3 regions of the Rhizobium sp. SG570 genome follow, and region 1 is predicted to be linked to each of the others. Evidence: riboswitches for the same ligand, from Rfam matches in the RefSeq annotation. Region 1 holds a riboswitch; each other region holds the start of a gene.

Evidence for each region. A riboswitch is a leader RNA that binds a small molecule or an ion and turns the genes downstream of it on or off. The one in region 1 is predicted to bind cobalamin.
Region 2: linked by a shared signal. The riboswitch ahead of cobU (bifunctional adenosylcobinamide kinase/adenosylcobinamide-phosphate guanylyltransferase) and the one ahead of nrdH (glutaredoxin-like protein NrdH) in region 1 are both predicted to bind cobalamin.
Region 3: linked by a shared signal. The riboswitch ahead of FHT28_RS33435 (ABC transporter substrate-binding protein) and the one ahead of nrdH (glutaredoxin-like protein NrdH) in region 1 are both predicted to bind cobalamin.

Annotation. Positions count from the first base shown of each region.
Region 1 covers NZ_JAAZQI010000003.1:8,261-14,094, reverse strand. The annotation lists gene nrdF (class 1b ribonucleoside-diphosphate reductase subunit beta) at 1-478, opposite strand, end outside; gene nrdE (class 1b ribonucleoside-diphosphate reductase subunit alpha) at 504-2,714, opposite strand; gene nrdI (class Ib ribonucleoside-diphosphate reductase assembly flavoprotein NrdI) at 2,702-3,097, opposite strand; gene nrdH (glutaredoxin-like protein NrdH) at 3,109-3,330, opposite strand; cobalamin riboswitch at 3,583-3,803, opposite strand; gene FHT28_RS07325 (acyltransferase family protein) at 4,063-5,208, opposite strand; gene FHT28_RS07320 (hypothetical protein) at 5,522-5,834, opposite strand, start outside.
Region 2 covers NZ_JAAZQI010000008.1:24,817-30,650, forward strand. The annotation lists gene cobN (cobaltochelatase subunit CobN) at 1-612, opposite strand, end outside; gene cobW (cobalamin biosynthesis protein CobW) at 622-1,671, opposite strand; gene cobU (bifunctional adenosylcobinamide kinase/adenosylcobinamide-phosphate guanylyltransferase) at 1,677-2,201, opposite strand; cobalamin riboswitch at 2,342-2,740, opposite strand; gene FHT28_RS17195 (chloride channel protein) at 2,921-4,717, shown strand; gene FHT28_RS17200 (cobyric acid synthase) at 4,816-5,834, opposite strand, start outside.
Region 3 covers NZ_JAAZQI010000030.1:17,301-23,134, forward strand. The annotation lists gene FHT28_RS33430 (iron ABC transporter permease) at 1-896, opposite strand, end outside; gene FHT28_RS33435 (ABC transporter substrate-binding protein) at 897-1,913, opposite strand; cobalamin riboswitch at 2,078-2,336, opposite strand; gene FHT28_RS33440 (methyltransferase) at 2,600-3,307, shown strand; gene FHT28_RS36765 (hypothetical protein) at 3,280-3,639, opposite strand; gene FHT28_RS33450 (metalloregulator ArsR/SmtB family transcription factor) at 3,996-4,583, shown strand; gene FHT28_RS33455 (MFS transporter) at 5,164-5,834, shown strand, end outside.

The DNA of each region.
Region 1 (5,834 bases):
CGCTGGCGACCTTCTTCTTCAGCGGATCACCGGAAGCATATTGCTCCATGATCAACGTCGACTTGCGCTGCAGAAATTCGTTCTCTTCCGACCAGCGATAGGCATCGTCGACATCCGGCGTCGAGCAGAGCGTCGAGAAGATCGATGAGTAGGATCGAGCGTGCACGGCCTCCATGAAGGAGATGTTCGACAGCACCGCCTCTTCATGCGGCGTGGCGGCGTCGGCCATCAGCTTCACGGAGCCTACTCCGTTCTGGATCGTGTCGAGCAGGGTCAGGCCAGTGAAGACGCGGATGGTGAGCTGCTGCTCCTCCGGCTTCAGGGTTGCCCAGGACGGGATGTCGTTCGACAATGGCACCTTTTCGGGCAACCAGAAATTTCCGGTCAGGCGGTTCCAGACCTCGAGATCCTTGTCGTCCTCGATACGGTTCCAGTTGATGGCGCGGATACGGCTTACCGGCTTGAATTGCATGTTCACGGAAATGTCCTTTTCAAACCGGAAATCAAAGGGCGCAGGAAACGCAGCCCTGCACCTCGGTGCCGGACAGCGCCATCTGGCGAAGGCGGATGTAGTAGATGGTCTTGATACCCTTCTTCCAGGCGTAGATCTGCGCCTTGTTGATGTCGCGCGTGGTTGCCGTGTCGCGGAAGAACAGCGTCAGGGACAGGCCCTGATCGACATGCTGGGTGGCGGCCGCATAGGTGTCGATGATCTTTTCCGGCCCGATCTCGTAGGCGTCCTGATAATAATCGAGATTGTCGTTGGTCATGAAGGCGGCCGGATAATAGACGCGGCCGATCTTGCCTTCCTTGCGGATTTCGATCTTGGAGACGATCGGATGGATCGAAGAAGTCGAGTGGTTGATATAGGAGATCGAACCTGTGGGAGGCACGGCCTGCAGGTTCTGGTTATAAAGGCCGCCCTTCATCACGGACTGCTTCAACTTCGCCCAATCTTCCTGTGTCGGGATGGCGATGCCGGCCTTTTCGAACAGTTCGGCCACGCGTTCGGTCGCCGGCTTCCATTCCTGCTCGGTATATTTGTCGAAGTACTCACCGGACGCGTATTTCGAGTTCTCGAAGCCCTTGAAGCTCTGCCCGCGCTCGACCGCTAGGAGGTTCGAGGCACGGATGGCGTGATAGGTCACGGTATAGAAATAGATGTTGGTGAAATCGACGCCTTCCTCGGAGCCGTAGAAGATGCGCTCGCGGGCAAGATAGCCGTGCAGGTTCATCTGGCCGAGGCCGATGGCGTGGCTGTCGTCATTGCCCTTTTCGATCGAAGGCACCGACGAGATATGGCTCATGTCGGAGACTGCCGTCAGCGCGCGAATCGACATTTCGATCGTCTTGCCGAAATCGGGGCTGTCCATCGCGGCTGCGATGTTGAGCGAGCCGAGATTGCAGGAGATGTCCTTGCCCATATGCGTGTAGGAAAGGTCGTCGCTGTATTCGCTCGCTTCGCTCACCTGCAGGATTTCCGAGCAGAGATTGCTCATGGTGATGCGGCCGGCGATCGGGTTCGCGCGGTTCACAGTGTCCTCGAACATGATGTAGGGATAGCCGCTTTCGAACTGGATTTCGGCAATCACCTGGAAGAAGTCGCGCGCCTTGATCTTCTTCTTGCGGATGCGGCTGTCTGCCACCATCTCGCGGTACTTTTCTGTCACCGAGATTTCCGTGAAAGGCACGCCATAGACGCGCTCCACGTCATAGGGCGAGAACAGATACATATCGTCATTGTTCTTCGCGAGCTCGAAGGTGATGTCGGGAATGACGACACCGAGCGACAGGGTCTTGATGCGGATCTTCTCGTCGGCATTCTCGCGCTTGGTGTCGAGGAAGCGCATGATATCAGGGTGATGGGCGTTGAGATATACGGCGCCCGCGCCCTGCCTGGCTCCGAGCTGGTTGGCGTAGGAGAAAGAGTCTTCGAGCAGCTTCATCACCGGGATGATGCCGGAAGACTGGTTCTCGATGTGCTTGATCGGCGCGCCGGCCTCGCGGATGTTGGTGAGCGACAGCGCCACGCCGCCGCCGCGCTTGGAAAGCTGCAGCGCGGAATTGATGGCGCGGCCGATCGATTCCATGTTGTCTTCGACGCGCAGCAGGAAGCAGGAAACCAGCTCGCCGCGCTGCTTCTTGCCGGCGTTGAGGAAGGTCGGCGTCGCCGGCTGGAAGCGGCCGGAAATAATCTCGTCCACCATGTCATGGGCAAGCTGCTCGCTGCCGCGCGCCAGCGCCAAGGCTACCATGCAGACACGGTCTTCATAGCGCTCCAGATAGCGCTTTCCGTCGAAGGTCTTCAGCGTATAGCTGGTGTAATATTTGAAAGCGCCGAGGAACGTCGGAAAGCGGAACTTCTTCGCATAGGCATGATCGAAGAGATCGCGGACGAAGTTGAAGGAATATTGGTCCAGCACCTCCCGTTCGTAATAGCCCTCCGTCACCAGGTAATCGAGCTTCTCCCGCAGGTTATGGAAGAACACCGTATTCTGGTTGACATGCTGGAGGAAATACTGCTTGGCCGCCAAGCGGTCCTTGTCGAGTTGGATACTACCCTGCTCGTCATAGAGGTTCAGCATGGCGTTGAGGGCGTGATAGTCCAACGCCGTTTCCGTGACCTTCGATGGCCGGTCGCTCGCGGGATGAGAAAAAGTGTGAAGCGGTTTTTCGGCCGCGTGCCGCGACAAAGAAGAGCTTAGCGTGTCCAAAATCGTTCCAATCCGTGTCTGACATTCACGACATCCTCTTCCGTGCCCAAAAGCTCGAACCGATAGAGAAACGGCACCTGGCATTTGGTGGAGATGATGTCGCCGGCGATACCAAAGGTCGCCCCGAAGTTGCTGTTGCCCGCGGCAATGACCCCGCGGATGTTTGAACGGTTATCCGCATCGTTGAGGAAGCGGATAACCTGCTTGGGCACGGCACCCTTGCCCCCTTCACCACAATAGGTTGGGACAATGAGAACGTAAGGACGGGCCGCTCGCAGCTCTTCACCCGCGCCGAGCGGAATGCGAGCGGCCGGCAAGGCAAGCTTGGCAACGAAGCGATGGGTGTTCTCAGATCTGCTGGAGAAATAGACGATCTCGCCCACCGCCCGGTTCCTCAGGCGAGCGCGCTGATCATGTCGGGGCGGAAGCCAGCCCAATGCTGCTCGCCGGCGATAACGACCGGGACCTGACGATAGCCGAGACCCTGCACCAGCTCGTAGGCTTCAGTATCGGTGGACACGTCGACGATGGTGTAATCGATACCCTGGCGGTCGAGGGCGCGTGTGGTCGCGGTGCACTGGACGCAAGCGGGCTTGCTGTAGACGGTAATGCTCATGGATGTCCTCGTATATATGACAGGCGTGCGAGATCGTCCGGGCGTCGGGCGACACCCGTTCGGCAATCTGAAAAATGGCGGCGGGCACAACCGACTGCCGGACGCTTAGGCGGCCGTCAGTCGTGCAGGCAGATAAGGATACTCAAAGACATGGACTTCACACCTCGAAGTAACCTTTGCGGGCCATTCGAGGAAAGCGACGGCAACGGCGAGCTGCCGCAAACCATCGCTCGCCATCCGGACACCCCGCCCGTGGACGCTATTGCTCGAGGCAGGTCTCCTGGCTTGCGGGTCGAAGTATTTGCTCATGCCTTCCCGAGGCATATATTCCTCAGTGGCACATGCAGAACAATACTCGCCGCTCACAGTTGCGGGGGCAGCTACGGCTTGACGAGCATCATGCTCGGCGACCGTATTCCCATCTTAGCCTCCAATCCTTGCGAATCGAAGGAACCTCGAACACTAGATATAGTAGACGAGGTTAAATTTGCGTCAACAGGTTCCGTCACCGATCCTTCATTTAAGATGTTGATAAGGCCTGCGGCTAAGTCCCGAAGACGTTTTCGCGACAACGACAGAAGATCGGTCATCTTCTCGACCTCGGGAATGTGCGGCGAGTGGATATCGTGAAAGCCGGGGCCGATTGTCGGCGCACCGGACGCCCTCTTAACCCTGAAGCAGAGAGATTGCTCCAGGGAGCCCATGCCGGGTGAACATCGAGATATCCATACGTCAGGCAATGCCAGCGCGGATCCTGGCTTTCCAGGAGATTTCCAGGCGTCGTTTCAGTTCGTAACACAACGCACAGACGGCGAGCGTCGCAACCACGATCGGGATGAAAGACGAGGCGGACATCAACCCAAACTCACGCAACCAGTAGGCAATAACCAACATGACCGTCTGGTGAAGCACGTAGTAGGTCAGCACTGCCCTGTTCAGATAGCGGACAACGGCGTTCTCCGAATTCAGCCAGACCTTTGCGTATCCGAGAATTGCGACGATCGCACACCATTGGAACGTGCCGGCAAGCACCCTTCCCGCAAATGCCTGCCACATGTCAGGCTCGCCGGCAGGCAGGCCCGGGAAGAGCATCGTCAGAAGCACCGCACAACCCAGCGCCAGGATCAGGGCGGGTTTTCGCGCGTCGACGACCGCCTCCCAGCATTCGCTGCGCATGGCCATCACGACACCGAGCAGAAATGACATCAGATAGATACTATGGCTGTACCAGTCGGTGAGGATATTGAGTGTCGGGGGGAAGGCCGGCCGCAGCGCGAGCCTGAGCAAGATGAACAGTATGGCGGGAAATATCAGTATCCACTTGCCCGCCAGCCGGGGCGTCAGCCGATCCCCCGCGAGGGGCAGCAACTTCGGCCAGGCCGATACGACAAGCGTCAGGATTGCGGTATAGGTCCAGAGATAGGCGAGGTACCACAGGTGCTGCATCCAGAAGAGATTGACCTCACGTCCGTCGGGCAGCGGAATGGGCGTCAGGGTCAGATAGTGCCAGAAGACGTCTCGGAGGCTGATGTCGACCCCCAGGCTGGTATTCAGGCAGACATACATTTGGGGAGGGATCAGAAACAGCATTCCAACCAGCAGCGGAACCAGCAACTGCCTCGTTCGCGCCTTCCTCAGCACCTCGGGAGTTTGCCGTGTCAGCAATATCCCCGTGACGACGCCTGAGATCAAAAACAGCAGCGACATGCGCCAAGGGTGGGTCCACAGATGGATGATGTCAAAGATGGGAGAGCTGTCCGGTGCCTTCAGAAGAAAGCCCCTGGAGTTATACATCAGGCTGACATGATAGACGATCAGCAGCATGAATGCTGCGACCCTGATAAAATCCAGATCATGCCGACGTGACGTTGCCTCCATGGTTCACGCTATAAGGCATAATCTTTAAGATCAGGTTGAGTTGTCGATTAAAAAACTCAACCTATAGAGGATAGTGATCTCGAATGCTTTGCAGCGATGCTGCTACGCCCGCTAGCGCCATCGCCTTCCGGGAAGATCGCTCGTCACCCCCAGGGGTTCGCGCGCGCCCCTCTAGGACTGCGCGGCAACCACAACAGCGGTGACGGATCTACTTCTTCGCAACATCATCGTCCTGCTATGCGGCAAAGTGGACGAGCGCGTCAAACTCCTGACCGGCGGCAGGACGTATTCGGTGATTTTTAGACCTCACTGATCAGAAGAGAGCCTCTGCAAACAACTCCTCATCATTGCCAGTCGTCGGTCCGTGACTGGCCGGAGCTGTCGCCACGCCAAAAACACTCGCATGTATCTCGCGTTCTGCCGCCATCGTATAGATCTTCGCGATGCGCTCCGAAATGGCAGCTAGCGGCGCTTCGAGCCCGATCAAATCCTCGACAGCGCAATAATCACGACCGGCTTCCTCCGTGCAGGATGCGAGCGTTTCGCCGATTCCCGCCCGGAAATCCAGGCTGTTGACGACCTCGGCGACCTTGGAGGTCATATCCTCGCCACAGCGGCGAAGCTCC
Region 2 (5,834 bases), on a different contig from region 1:
GGCGGATGAGGGGGTGCTTCCACACGACGTAGAAACACTCCTCCACTCCTCGATCCCAATCGCACCCCTGCCCGGCCACCAGATCCCGGCCTTCATCAAGGGTGCGGCCGGCATCGGCTTTTCCGCCCCTGACAGCATCGCCTCGGCATAGGCGAGAAACGCCCTGGAGTTCGCCTCCCCGCCCTCGATCAAATAGGACCAGAGCGCATTGAGATCATCGAGCGCGACATTGGAAAAGGGCGTCAGCCCTGGATCGGGTTTCGAATCTCCCGGCAGCACGGCGATCGCCGCACCCTGACGCGCAGCACAAGCGTGCAGCGCCTCCAGTGCATAGTGGAAATAGCTCGCACCTCCGAGCGCTCGCACGACGATCAGCTTCGCATGCCGCGCGGTGCGCTCGATATAGGTATCGACCGACATCGGATGCTTGAGGCTCATCAGGCTCGCAAGCCGCAGGGAACAGCTGCCCTCGCCTTGCCCGCGAGCCGCGGCTATCGCCGCAAGCTCGGTATCGGCCGCCGACAGGAAGAGGATATCGCCCGGCGACTGGCCGAGATCGATCGCCTCGTCGCCGTCACTGATCGTTCCCTTCTGGGCTAGGAGGAGATGCATGACTTTGCCTTAGACCAGCGCTTCGATCGCCTTGCGCACGATCCCTTCGTCCATCTCGTGCAGACCGATGACAACCAGCCGCGTCGCGCGCTCCTCGCCGGGCGCCCAGGTACGGTCGAAATAGTTGTCGATGCGGCTGCCGACGGCCTGTACCTGCAAGCGCATCGGCTTGCCGGGCACATCGACAAAACCCTTGAGACGCAGGATATCATGTTCGGAAATGACGCTCTTCAGCGCTTCGATGAAGGCGTTCGGGTCGGCAATGGGGCCAAGCTCGACGACGAAGCTGTCGAATTCGTCGTGATCATGTGGTGTGCCGTCTTCGTGTTCCAACTCATGGTGCGATTTGCGGTTGACGATATCACCTTCGGTACCGATGCCGAGGCCGAGCAGAATGGCTGCCGGCACGTCGCCGTTCTTCGCCTCGATGATCGTCGGCTTGCGGACGGTGCGTGACGCGACTTCCGCACGCACGCGGCCAAGGCCGGCGACGTCGATCAGGTCGGTCTTGTTGAGAACGATCAGATCGGCGCAGGTCAGCTGGTCCTCGAACAGTTCCTCGATCGGGCTTTCGTGATCGAGCGAATCGTCCTCGACACGACGGGCTTCGACGGCATCATGATCGTCGGCAAAGCGGCCTGCGGCGACGGCGGCGCTGTCGACCACGGTGATGACGCCATCGACGGTGACATGCGTGCGGATGTCAGGCCAGTTGAAGGCAGCGACCAGCGGCTGCGGCAGCGCCAGACCGGAGGTCTCGATGATGATATGGTCGGGACGCGCGTCACGCTCCAAAAGCTTGGTCATGGTCGGGATGAAATCGTCGGCGACGGTGCAGCAGATGCAGCCATTGGTCAGCTCGATGATGTCGTCCTCGGTGCAGTTCTCCGCGCCGCAGCCCTTGAGCACGTCGCCGTCGACACCCAGATCACCGAACTCGTTGATGATGAGGGCGATCTTCCTGCCGCCGGCATTCTGCAACAGGTTGCGAATCATCGTTGTCTTGCCGGCTCCCAGAAAGCCGGTGATGACGGTGGCGGGAATCTTTGCCTGGTTCATGTGGATCAACCCTTCATTTTCAGCGGCAATCCCGCCGCGATAAAATAGACTTCGGCGCTTGTCGCCGCGATCATCTGGTGCAGCCGGCCGGCATGATCGCGAAATTCGCGCGCCATGCGGTTTTCCGGCACGATGCCGAGCCCGACCTCGTTGGAGACGAGCACGAGCCGCGCCTTGGCCTTCGGCAAAAATTCGGTAAGAACAGCAAATTCAGCTGCGACGTTTCGTTCGGCCATCATCAGATTGGTGACCCACAGCGTCAGGCAATCGACGAGAACAGCGCGGCCATCGCCGTCGATCGCCGCCAGCCGGGCGGTCAGGTCGAGCGGCTCCTCGTGCGTCGTCCAGAGATCGCCGCGTTCGTTTCGATGCTGCGCGATACGTTCGCGCATTTCGTCGTCCCAGGCTCGTCCGGTCGCCACATAGTGACGGTCAAGGCCGGTATCCGAGATCAGCGATTCGGCGAATCGGGATTTGCCGGAGCGCGCGCCGCCGAGAACGAAAACAGCGCGGGATTGTGAGGATGGCATGAGCTATTGTCGCCCCCATACGAGGGCACGGAGCCGCGCAACGCGGCTAAGACCGAAAGGGGCGCGCTTACGCGCGAGAAATTCGTTTGGCGCCATGACAACCTCCGTGCTGGCAGCGAGACATGCGTCCCAAGATGGGCGCTGTGCCCGGCACGTATGGCAGGTCTCCTGGCTCGCGGTTAAGGCGCAACGAGGGGGCAGACCGAAACCGGTCGCCCCCGATCGTGCACCAGCGGATCTTTCTCGCCTTCCCGGCAATGCATCATGAAAAGACGGACGATTCGTAGATATCGGAGGCGTCCAGCCCTGGTAGATCATGATGCCACACCAGTGGCTTTTCCGGCTTGAAGTTTCTCCGCCTGTTCGCCCCATGCGAACCATCGGCGGGATAGCTGTCAAACCGGACGAAAGACCCTGACCGCTCTACAGTCGCGGGGTCGGCTGTGATGAGAACGCCCGGATTGGGTCCGCCCCTTCACATTCCCTTTTCATCCCATGCGGCACATCGCCGCTCGGAAACCATTCGTTATGCCGGCAATGATTAGGCTTTCACTTAGTTCAAGTCAATCAAGGACATGGGTGCGACATCGGCTGTCCCAGCCGCGAAATCGCCGCATAATCCCGAGAACACATCACTTTTTTTGCCGTATTTCTTTGATGTTAGGAGTTTATAGAGGCTAAGCCCTCATATTCGAGTAGAAACGTATCGTCCGTCCCCAATGTTGCAGAAATTCCAACCCCGTCGCCTGGGCGTCTTCTCAGCCCTATTCGATCTTGGTCGATTTAGAGCGCTGCTCCGCCGCGGCGAACTAGGACTCGTTTTCGCCGGCGCGCTCGTGGGCATCGCGTCCGGCTGCGCCGTTACGGCCATGAGTTTCGTTTCGCGCAAGCTGCACAGCCTCATCTACGGGATCACGGATTACGAGCGCCTGAGCTCGGCGGCAGTGGCGATCCCGGACAAATCGGTGGTGCTGATAGCCCCGATAGCCGGCGGCATCATTCTTGGTATTCTGCTCTATATTCTTTCACGCACCCGCAAGAAGCCGATGGTCGACCCGATCGAGGCGAATGCGCTGCATGGCGGACGCATGTCCTTGACCGACAGCATCATCGTCGCCGTGCAGAACCTGATCTCGAATGGGTTCGGCGCCTCCGTCGGGCTTGAGGCGGGCTACACGCAGCTTGCCGCCGGCATCGCTTCGAAGTTCGGTTACAAGATGCAGATGCGCCGCGCGGATCTGCGCATGCTCGTGGGCTGCGGTGCTGCCGGCGCCATTGCCGCAGCGTTTAACGCACCGCTGACCGGCGCCTTTTACGCCTTCGAGCTGATCATCGGCACCTATTCCATCCTGACCCTGACGCCCGTCGTCGTCTCGGCCCTGATATCGACGATGATCGCAAGGCTGCTCGCCGGCGACGACTTCGCCATCGATATCGGCCATTTCGGCACAATAGTGCCGGCGGATTACCTTCCGGCTGTTTTGCTCGGCGCTTTTTGCGCCGGCATCGGCATCCTGATCATGCAGGGCGTCGCCTGGGTCGAGGAACTGGCGCGCAAGAGCTCGATTGCGCCGCCTTTCCGCCCGGCGCTCGGCGGCCTGTTCGTCGGCTTGCTGGCTTTGATATCACCCCAGGTTCTATCGGCCGGCCACGGAGCCCTCCATCTCAATCTCTCCACCGATGTAACCTTGTGGGCGCTGGTCAGCCTTTTCGTTTTGAAATCCCTCGCCTCGGCTGTGTCGATCGGCTCCGGCTTCAGGGGCGGCTTGTTCTTCGCATCGCTGTTCATGGGCGCGCTGCTCGGCAAGATTTTCGCCTATTGCGCCCCCTATTTCGATCACGCCACGCTGACGCCAGCCGTCTATGCGGTGGTCGGCATGAGTGCGCTTGCCGTTTCGATCATCGGCGGCCCGCTGACGATGACGTTCCTGGCGCTGGAGATCACCGGCGACTTTCCGATTACCGCGCTGGTCTTGGCTGCTGTCATCACCTCGTCTCTCGTCGTGCGCACGACCTTCGGCTATTCCTTCGCCACATGGCGCTTCCATCTGCGTGGAGAAAGCATCCGCAGCGCACACGACGTCGGGTGGATCCGCAACCTCACTGTGGCACGCATGATGCGCCCGGATGTGCATACGGCAAGCGTCGGCATGAGCATCGAGGAATTCCGCAAAGCCTTTCCGATCGGCTCGGCGCAGCGCGTCATTCTGATCGACGACAAAGAGAAATATTCCGGCATGGTGCTGGTGCCGGATATTTATGCGAGCCCGGTCGAGAAAGATGACGAGGAACATGGCCTTGCCGATTTCATCCGCCATCGCAACGAATTCCTGCAGCCGCAGATGAACGCCAAGCAGGCCGCAGCCATGTTCGACCAGACGAAGAGCGAAGCGCTCGTGGTCATAAACGACCTCATTGAACGCAAGGTCGTGGGGCTGCTGACCGAGAGTTACACATTGCGTCGCTACAGCGAAGAGCTCGACCGCCGCCGTCGCGAGGTTTCCGGCGAGCTCTAGAGCCGTTAAGCGGCTCATGGAATCGCTAAACAGCTTTAGATTATTGTTTTTACGCACTTCCGGACGGAAAACCGTTGCGCACTTTTCCTGGAATTGCCCTAGCTGACAAGGCTGTCGAGCCAGGCAGGATCGAGGACGCCTTCCAGTTCGGTCGCGATCTCGTCCAGCGCCGCGTCGACGCCCGCGCGGTAGCCCGTCCGCTCGCCGTTAAGGCCGAAGCTTTCGAGCAGTCTTGCCCGGTACGCATCGCTGCCGAAAAGCCCGTGCAGGTATGTCCCCATGACGCGGCCGTCGGGCGACAGCGCTCCGTCCGGCCGGCCATCGATGACGGTCGAGGGGCGATCACAATCCGGGCCGCTGGTCACGCCGAGATGGATTTCGTAGCCGGACAGCGGCACGTCGTATTCCCTGGAGAAAGCCTGGCTGTTGCGGACGGTCTTTTCAGGCGCCATTTCCGTCTCGATATCCAGCAGGCCAAGTCCGGGCGTCTCCGTCACCGATCCTTCGATGCCGAGCGGATCAAAGACCATGCGACCGAGCATCTGATAACCGCCGCAAATCCCGATGACGCGGCCGCCGCGGCGCATATGGGCGGCAATATCAACATCCCATCCCTGTTCCCGCAGATCGAGCAGGTCACCGATTGTCGACTTCGACCCCGGCAAAACCACAAGGCCCGCATCATCAGGCAGCCGTTCACCGGCCCGGACGAAGACGAGATCGACGTCGGGTTCGGCTCGCAGCGGATCGAGGTCGTCGAAATTCGCAATGCGTGACAGCACCGGCACGGCAATTTTCAAGGCGCCGGAGGAGCCCCGTGTGAGCCGTTCCAGCACAACGGAATCCTCGGCAGGAAGGCGGCCGGCCGCCTTCAGCCACGGCACGATGCCATGACACGGCCAGCCGGTGAACGTGCCGATCGCGTCTATGCCCTCTCCAAACAGCGAGACATCGCCGCGAAACTTGTTGATGAGGTAGCCGCGGATCATGCGCCGATCCTCTTCCGGCAAGATATGATAGGTACCCACCAGCGACGCGATGACGCCGCCGCGGTCGATATCGCCGACCAGCACCACAGGCACGTTGGCGCGGGTGGCAAAGCCCATATTGGCGATAT
Region 3 (5,834 bases), on a different contig from region 1:
GTAAGCGCCGCCGCCGGCAGCAGCCGATCATGACTGGGGCCAACCAGAAAACGGGCCGCATGCGGGATGACGAGACCGACAAAGCCGATCGAGCCGACGATGCTGACGACCGCAGCCGTCATGAGCGCCGTCGTCCCAAGCAGGACGATCTGCGCGCGCCGCACCGCAATGCCGAGCGAAGCCGCAGCATCGGTGCCAAAGACGAAGGCGTCCAGAACCCGGACATGTCCCATGCAGATTGCAAAGCCGACAATGGCAACCGGCCCCGAAAGATAGACATCCGGCCAGCGCACGCCGCTCAACGAGCCGAGCAGCCAGAACATGACACCCCTTGCCTGCTCGGCATTCGCCGATGTGGTGACGATATAGGAGGTGAGTGCATTGAAGAGCTGCGAGCCGGCGACGCCGCACAGGATGATCCGCTCGCTTGTGCCGCCGACGCCCGTAGCCAGGAGGCCGACGAAGAGAAAGGCCGCGATCGCGCCGAGGAAGGCCCCGCCCGAAAGGCCCAGGATTCCCGAGCCGAGACCGAGGATCATGACGCAGACCGCGCCGGTCGAGGCGCCTGCTGAAATGCCGAGCACATAGGGTTCGGCGAGCGGATTACGCAGCATGGCCTGCAGGATCACGCCGCTCAGCGCCAATGAGGCGCCGGCGCTGGCGGCTACGAGCGCTCGGCTCAGCCTGTAGTCCCAGACGATACCCTGATGGATCCGGCTCAACTCGAAATCCGTCCCCATCAGCCGGTTCGCAACGGCCTTGGCTGTTGTGGCCAGCGGGATGGAAATCTCGCCGATCGACACGGCAAGGCTGATCATGAGCGCCAGGAGCACGATTGCGGCGATGGTGAGCGCCAATAGCGCCCACCGCTTCTGCCGTCTTGCGATCCCGCGCATCTATTGCGCCAGGCCGAAGGACTTGATGCCCTTGGCCAGGGTCTCGATGCCGTCGATGGTCCGGATGGTGGGATTCATCGACTGCGCGTCCATCATCACGAAGTGCTTGTTCTTGACTGCATCGAGCTGGCTCGTGACCGGGTCCTTCTCGAGGAAATCGAGCTTTACCTTGGGATCGTCGGCCGCGTAGCGCCGGCGATCCATCGTCGCGATGACGACCACGGCCGGATTGGCCTGCGCGATCGTCTCCCATCCAACCAGCGGCCATTCCTCCTCCGTCGTCACGACGTTCCTGGCGCCGAGTGTCTTGAGGATATACGCCGGCGCACTGTTCTTGCCGGCGATGAAGGCATCGCCGTTGACTTCCTTGCTCGAGAACCAGAACACAATCGGCAGGTTCTTGGCCTGTGCGCCGGCAATTGAAGCCACTGCTTCCGCCTGACGCTTCTTGAGGTCAGCGATCAGCGCATCGCCGCGATCATTGACGTCGAAAATCCGCGCGAGTTCATCGATCTCCTGATAGATCAGGTCCATCGTGAAGAGTTCCTTGCGCACGCCGTCACCGCCGTCGGCATTGACCTTGGCAACGCAGTCGGTCGGCGCGATGTAGGTGTTGATGCCAAGCCCGGAGAACTGCTCGCGCTTGCCGACCGAACCTTGCGGACCGACATGCCATTCGAATTCGGCGGCAACGAGGTCCGGTTCCTTGCCGACAACCGCTTCGAAACTCGGGTCATTATCGGCAAGACGCGGGATCTTGCCGTTGGCTTCGGCATATTGTGGCAGAACAGGCCCGACCCAGACGGCCGTTCCGACGATCTTGTCGGCAAGGCCGAGCGACAGCAGGATCTCGGTCATGCCTTGACCGATGGACAGGATCCGAGCTGGAGCCTTTTTAAAGGTGACCTGCTGGCCGCAATTGTTGATGGTGAGGGGATACTGGGTCGCTGCAAAACCGGGAGCTGCGAAGCCGGCAAGGCCGAGCGCAAATGTAATGGTCGTCAGAAAATGGCGCATGAAAGATCTCGATAGGGATGAAAAACTGAGTGACGTCAGCGCAACAGCGCTCAGGCACACCGCAGCCGGTCGCGGAAATCCCAATCAAGAACGAAGAGTGCCGGGTAATATCGAAGGCTCAGGTCAATCATTCTCTGTCCCTTTCCGGGCATCCCCGCCCGGCTGATTGGATCGTGATTGACGGCAGGTCTCCTGGCTCGCGGATGTCTGACAATCATCTGCCTTCCCGCGCCGTTTCCGCGCAGTGGCATGGTCCGAAGACCCTGGGAGATGACCAGCAAGCTGGTCGCTCCGGGATGACCGGCAATCCGCTTACAGTTGCGGGGGCAGCCACGGTCTAGGTCCCCTTTGGGTCGCCCTCACCGTGTTCCCTATTAATCCCCGTAGAGTCTTCCTTGGGGAACCGTCGCATCCAGTTATGTCGGACGACCGCTCGCCGTCAAGCACATCCATCGACAAAAGCCGCGCAATGTTTCTTCTCTTCTCCACCTCGACGACGAGTTGCTCGACATTGAAGAACACGCTCGTCTCGTTGTATGAGAATGAAATGGATGCGTTCACATCCGGCGAAGTTCATTTATCGATCTGCATAATAGAATTCATATCTAAAACGCCCTGCGGGCCAATATATCGACATTATCACTGCTCACCAGACGGCGTGAGCCTAACCAAAATGATGGATGAAAATGCAACAGGGGACGTTTCCGGTCGAGCTGGCTGAATTGGCAGCGGCGTTACAGGCAAGGTCGGGAATCTTCAAAGCCGATCAAGAGGCTTTGGCGCTCAGAGAAGAAGTCGAAAGCGCAGCAAGAATTTTCATATTTGACCACAAGACGCAGGCTGAGACTTTTACGAAGGCGTATGGAATTAAAAACGCTCTCAAATGCTGCCTGGCTTTGCTCTCCGCGAATATCGACCCGGTGAAATACGAAAACGTGCGCGACCTAGGCTGCGGCTCGGGCGTCTTCGGATTGACGTTCGCATTTCTCGCTACGAACCCGAGGCTGCACCTGACCTTCGTCGATCAATCGCCCTTACACTTGAACATCGCGCAAACGGTGCTGACGGATTCCGGTTGCGCCGGCAATTTCAGCTTTCTCAACCAGACCCTGCCTCCCGATTTGCCGTCGAATTCGGAGCTGGACCTCATATCCTATTGGTTTTGCGAAAACGGCCACGTGGCGAGCGATGCCAGTTTGATCGATCGCCTGATCGGTCGCGAAGCGATCATTGTAGACTACGAAAAGGTCATCTCGGGCATCGTCGACCATCTTCCAAAGCACCTTGTTGTAAAAGACCGCTGGTCGGTGGAATCGGACGTGCCCTTGCATATGAGGGACATCGTAGGAGATGAGAGCGTGAGGAGTTACGGGATCCACATCGTCAGGGCTTGATCCCACCAGCGGGCATTTCGATGCATAGGCAGGCTATTCGGATCAGTCGATCGAAACAAATCCGGCGTCTCGCAATATCTACTGCCCCTGTCGCGACAGCTTCCTTTCCTGTCCCTTTGCCGGAACAGCGGCGCGAAAGCGGTTTCCTCCCACTGACCGCTGCCGAGTTTCGCCGAACGAACCGCGATGCCGCAGAGCGCTTCGAGCTGGACGGCGATGTTGAGGGTCTGGTGCTGCAGGATGATGACGCGGTTCACGACATCCGGAATATGCACCTGACGGTCGATCTGATCGGTCGCCACACGGTCAGCCCAGGCGGGCGTCGAGAACACTATGCTGCCGAGTTCAATAGCGATTTTCCCGACAGGGATCGGGCGGTGGAGTCTGATTATGGGATTCTCCTGGAAGAGGTCCAACCACTGGCATTATATTTTTCCGGATACAATGGTATCGCTCAGGCTCGAATATCGAGTTGATGGAGAGGCAATCCGGTCAGGCATCCGTGCGCGGTGAAATTGAATCATCATCCAAAGTCGAGTTAGAGGCGCCCATCGGGATTGATGGCTGTTCGAGGCTCGACTATATACCAAGCATGGCTTTGGAATATTACCTCGCTGGCTCGACTGACACGGAAGCGGAGAAGCGCCAGGGGCGGCCCGCATCCGAGCGGATTCTCACGCTTTTGAAGATGCGCGGTTCGCAAACCTCATCGGCGCTCGGCGCTGCTCTTGGAACAACCGGGGAGAATGCGCGCCAGCAGCTTGTCAAGCTGGCAGCGGATGGCCTCGTCGAGGCTCGTTCTCAAGCCAAGGGCGTCGGCCGGCCGCAACAGGAGTGGGAGCTGACGGAGCGCGGGCACGGATTTTTTCCCGATACGCATGGAGAGCTTGCCGTCAGCCTGATCAAGGCGGTTCGCAACACGCTCGGTGAAGCCGCGCTTGACCAATTGATTGCCGCAAGAGAAGGCGAGACGCGAGCCACCTATTCGGCCGTCCTCGAAGGCGTCGATGATCTCGAGGCGCGCATTGCAGCCCTTGCGGCGCAACGATCCGCCGAAGGCTATATGGCCGAATGGCGTCGGACGAATGAAGGCGACGCATGGCTCCTGATCGAGAACCACTGTCCGATATGCGCGGCCGCAACGACCTGCCAGGGCTTCTGCAGATCGGAACTGGCGGTGTTTCGCGATGTCCTTGGCGACGGCTGCACGGTAGAACGTGAGGAGCACATTCTTCACGGCGCTCGCCGTTGCGCTTATCGCATTTCGCCGCACTAGACGCCGACTGAGGCGCGACCGCCACGACGGAAATTTCGTTAGAGCGTTGTCAAGCAAGGCGGGACAATTATGCAAGAAGACTGGTCCACATTCATCGTTGGAAAAGGCAACGTGAACGAGGGTCTCGTCCGCATCGCGTTGTACATTTGTGTATTCGGGACGCTGTTTTGGTGGCCGATAGGCTAGTCGGCGACCGTCGCCTTCATCAAGCGGGCGTTCGATTCCGGCAGGACGGATGACATACCCAAGGACTTTGACCCTGCCCGCATGCAGATGCTGGTCGCTCGTCGCAAGCCCTATGTGAACGATCAAAACCAGTCAATCACACCCCCTCGAGAAGCAACATTGGTGGATTTGGGAGCATCGCAACGGCGCTGCGTCCTTGTTTCACGGCTTTCCCCGGTGCTTCGATCACGCGAAACGACTCCTATTGACCTTTTCACAGATGAATATAGTCTGCGTATATGCAAACCGGCAAACCGCCATGGCGAGCCGATGTGGAGGTGCCGGACCTGTCAAGTCCGGTGTGAGGACGGAAAGCGGTCTCGGGCAGGAGGCACCGCGTTCCGGGAGGAGTGACATGACAGACGACAATCCGGCGCTGCAGAGCGCCGTCCGCAAGGCGACCATCCGTCTTCTGCCCTTCCTGGGCTTGATGCTGATCCTTAATTTTCTCGATCGATCGAATGTCGGCTTCGCCAAGACGGCCTACCAGGCCGACACTGGTCTTTCGGATGCGGCCTATGCATTCGGGGCCGGTATTCTCTATCTTGGCTACGCCACCTTCGAAGTACCGAGCAACCTGATCATGCAGCGCGTCGGCGCCCGTCTCTGGCTCAGTCGGATCATGATCACCTGGGGTATCGTCTCGGCCTGCATGGTCTTTGCCCACACGGCGACGAGCTACTACATCGTCCGTTTCCTGCTCGGCGTCTGCGAAGCCGGCTTCTATCCGGGCGTGTTGCTCTATCTGACCTACTGGTTCCCTGCCAAGCAACGGGCGCGGGCGACCGGTCTTTTCTATCTCGGCGTGCCCCTGGCGCTGGTGATCGGCGCGCCCCTTTCCGGCTGGCTTCTCACCCATCACGACGTGCTGGGTCTTACCAACTGGCAATGGATGTTTGCGGTCGAAGGCCTGTCGGCCACGATCGTCGGCATCCTGGCGCTGTTCTTCCTGACGAGCCGCCCCGGCGAAGCGAAATGGCTGACCACAGAGGAAAGAAAGGCGCTCGTCACCGTTATCGAATCGGA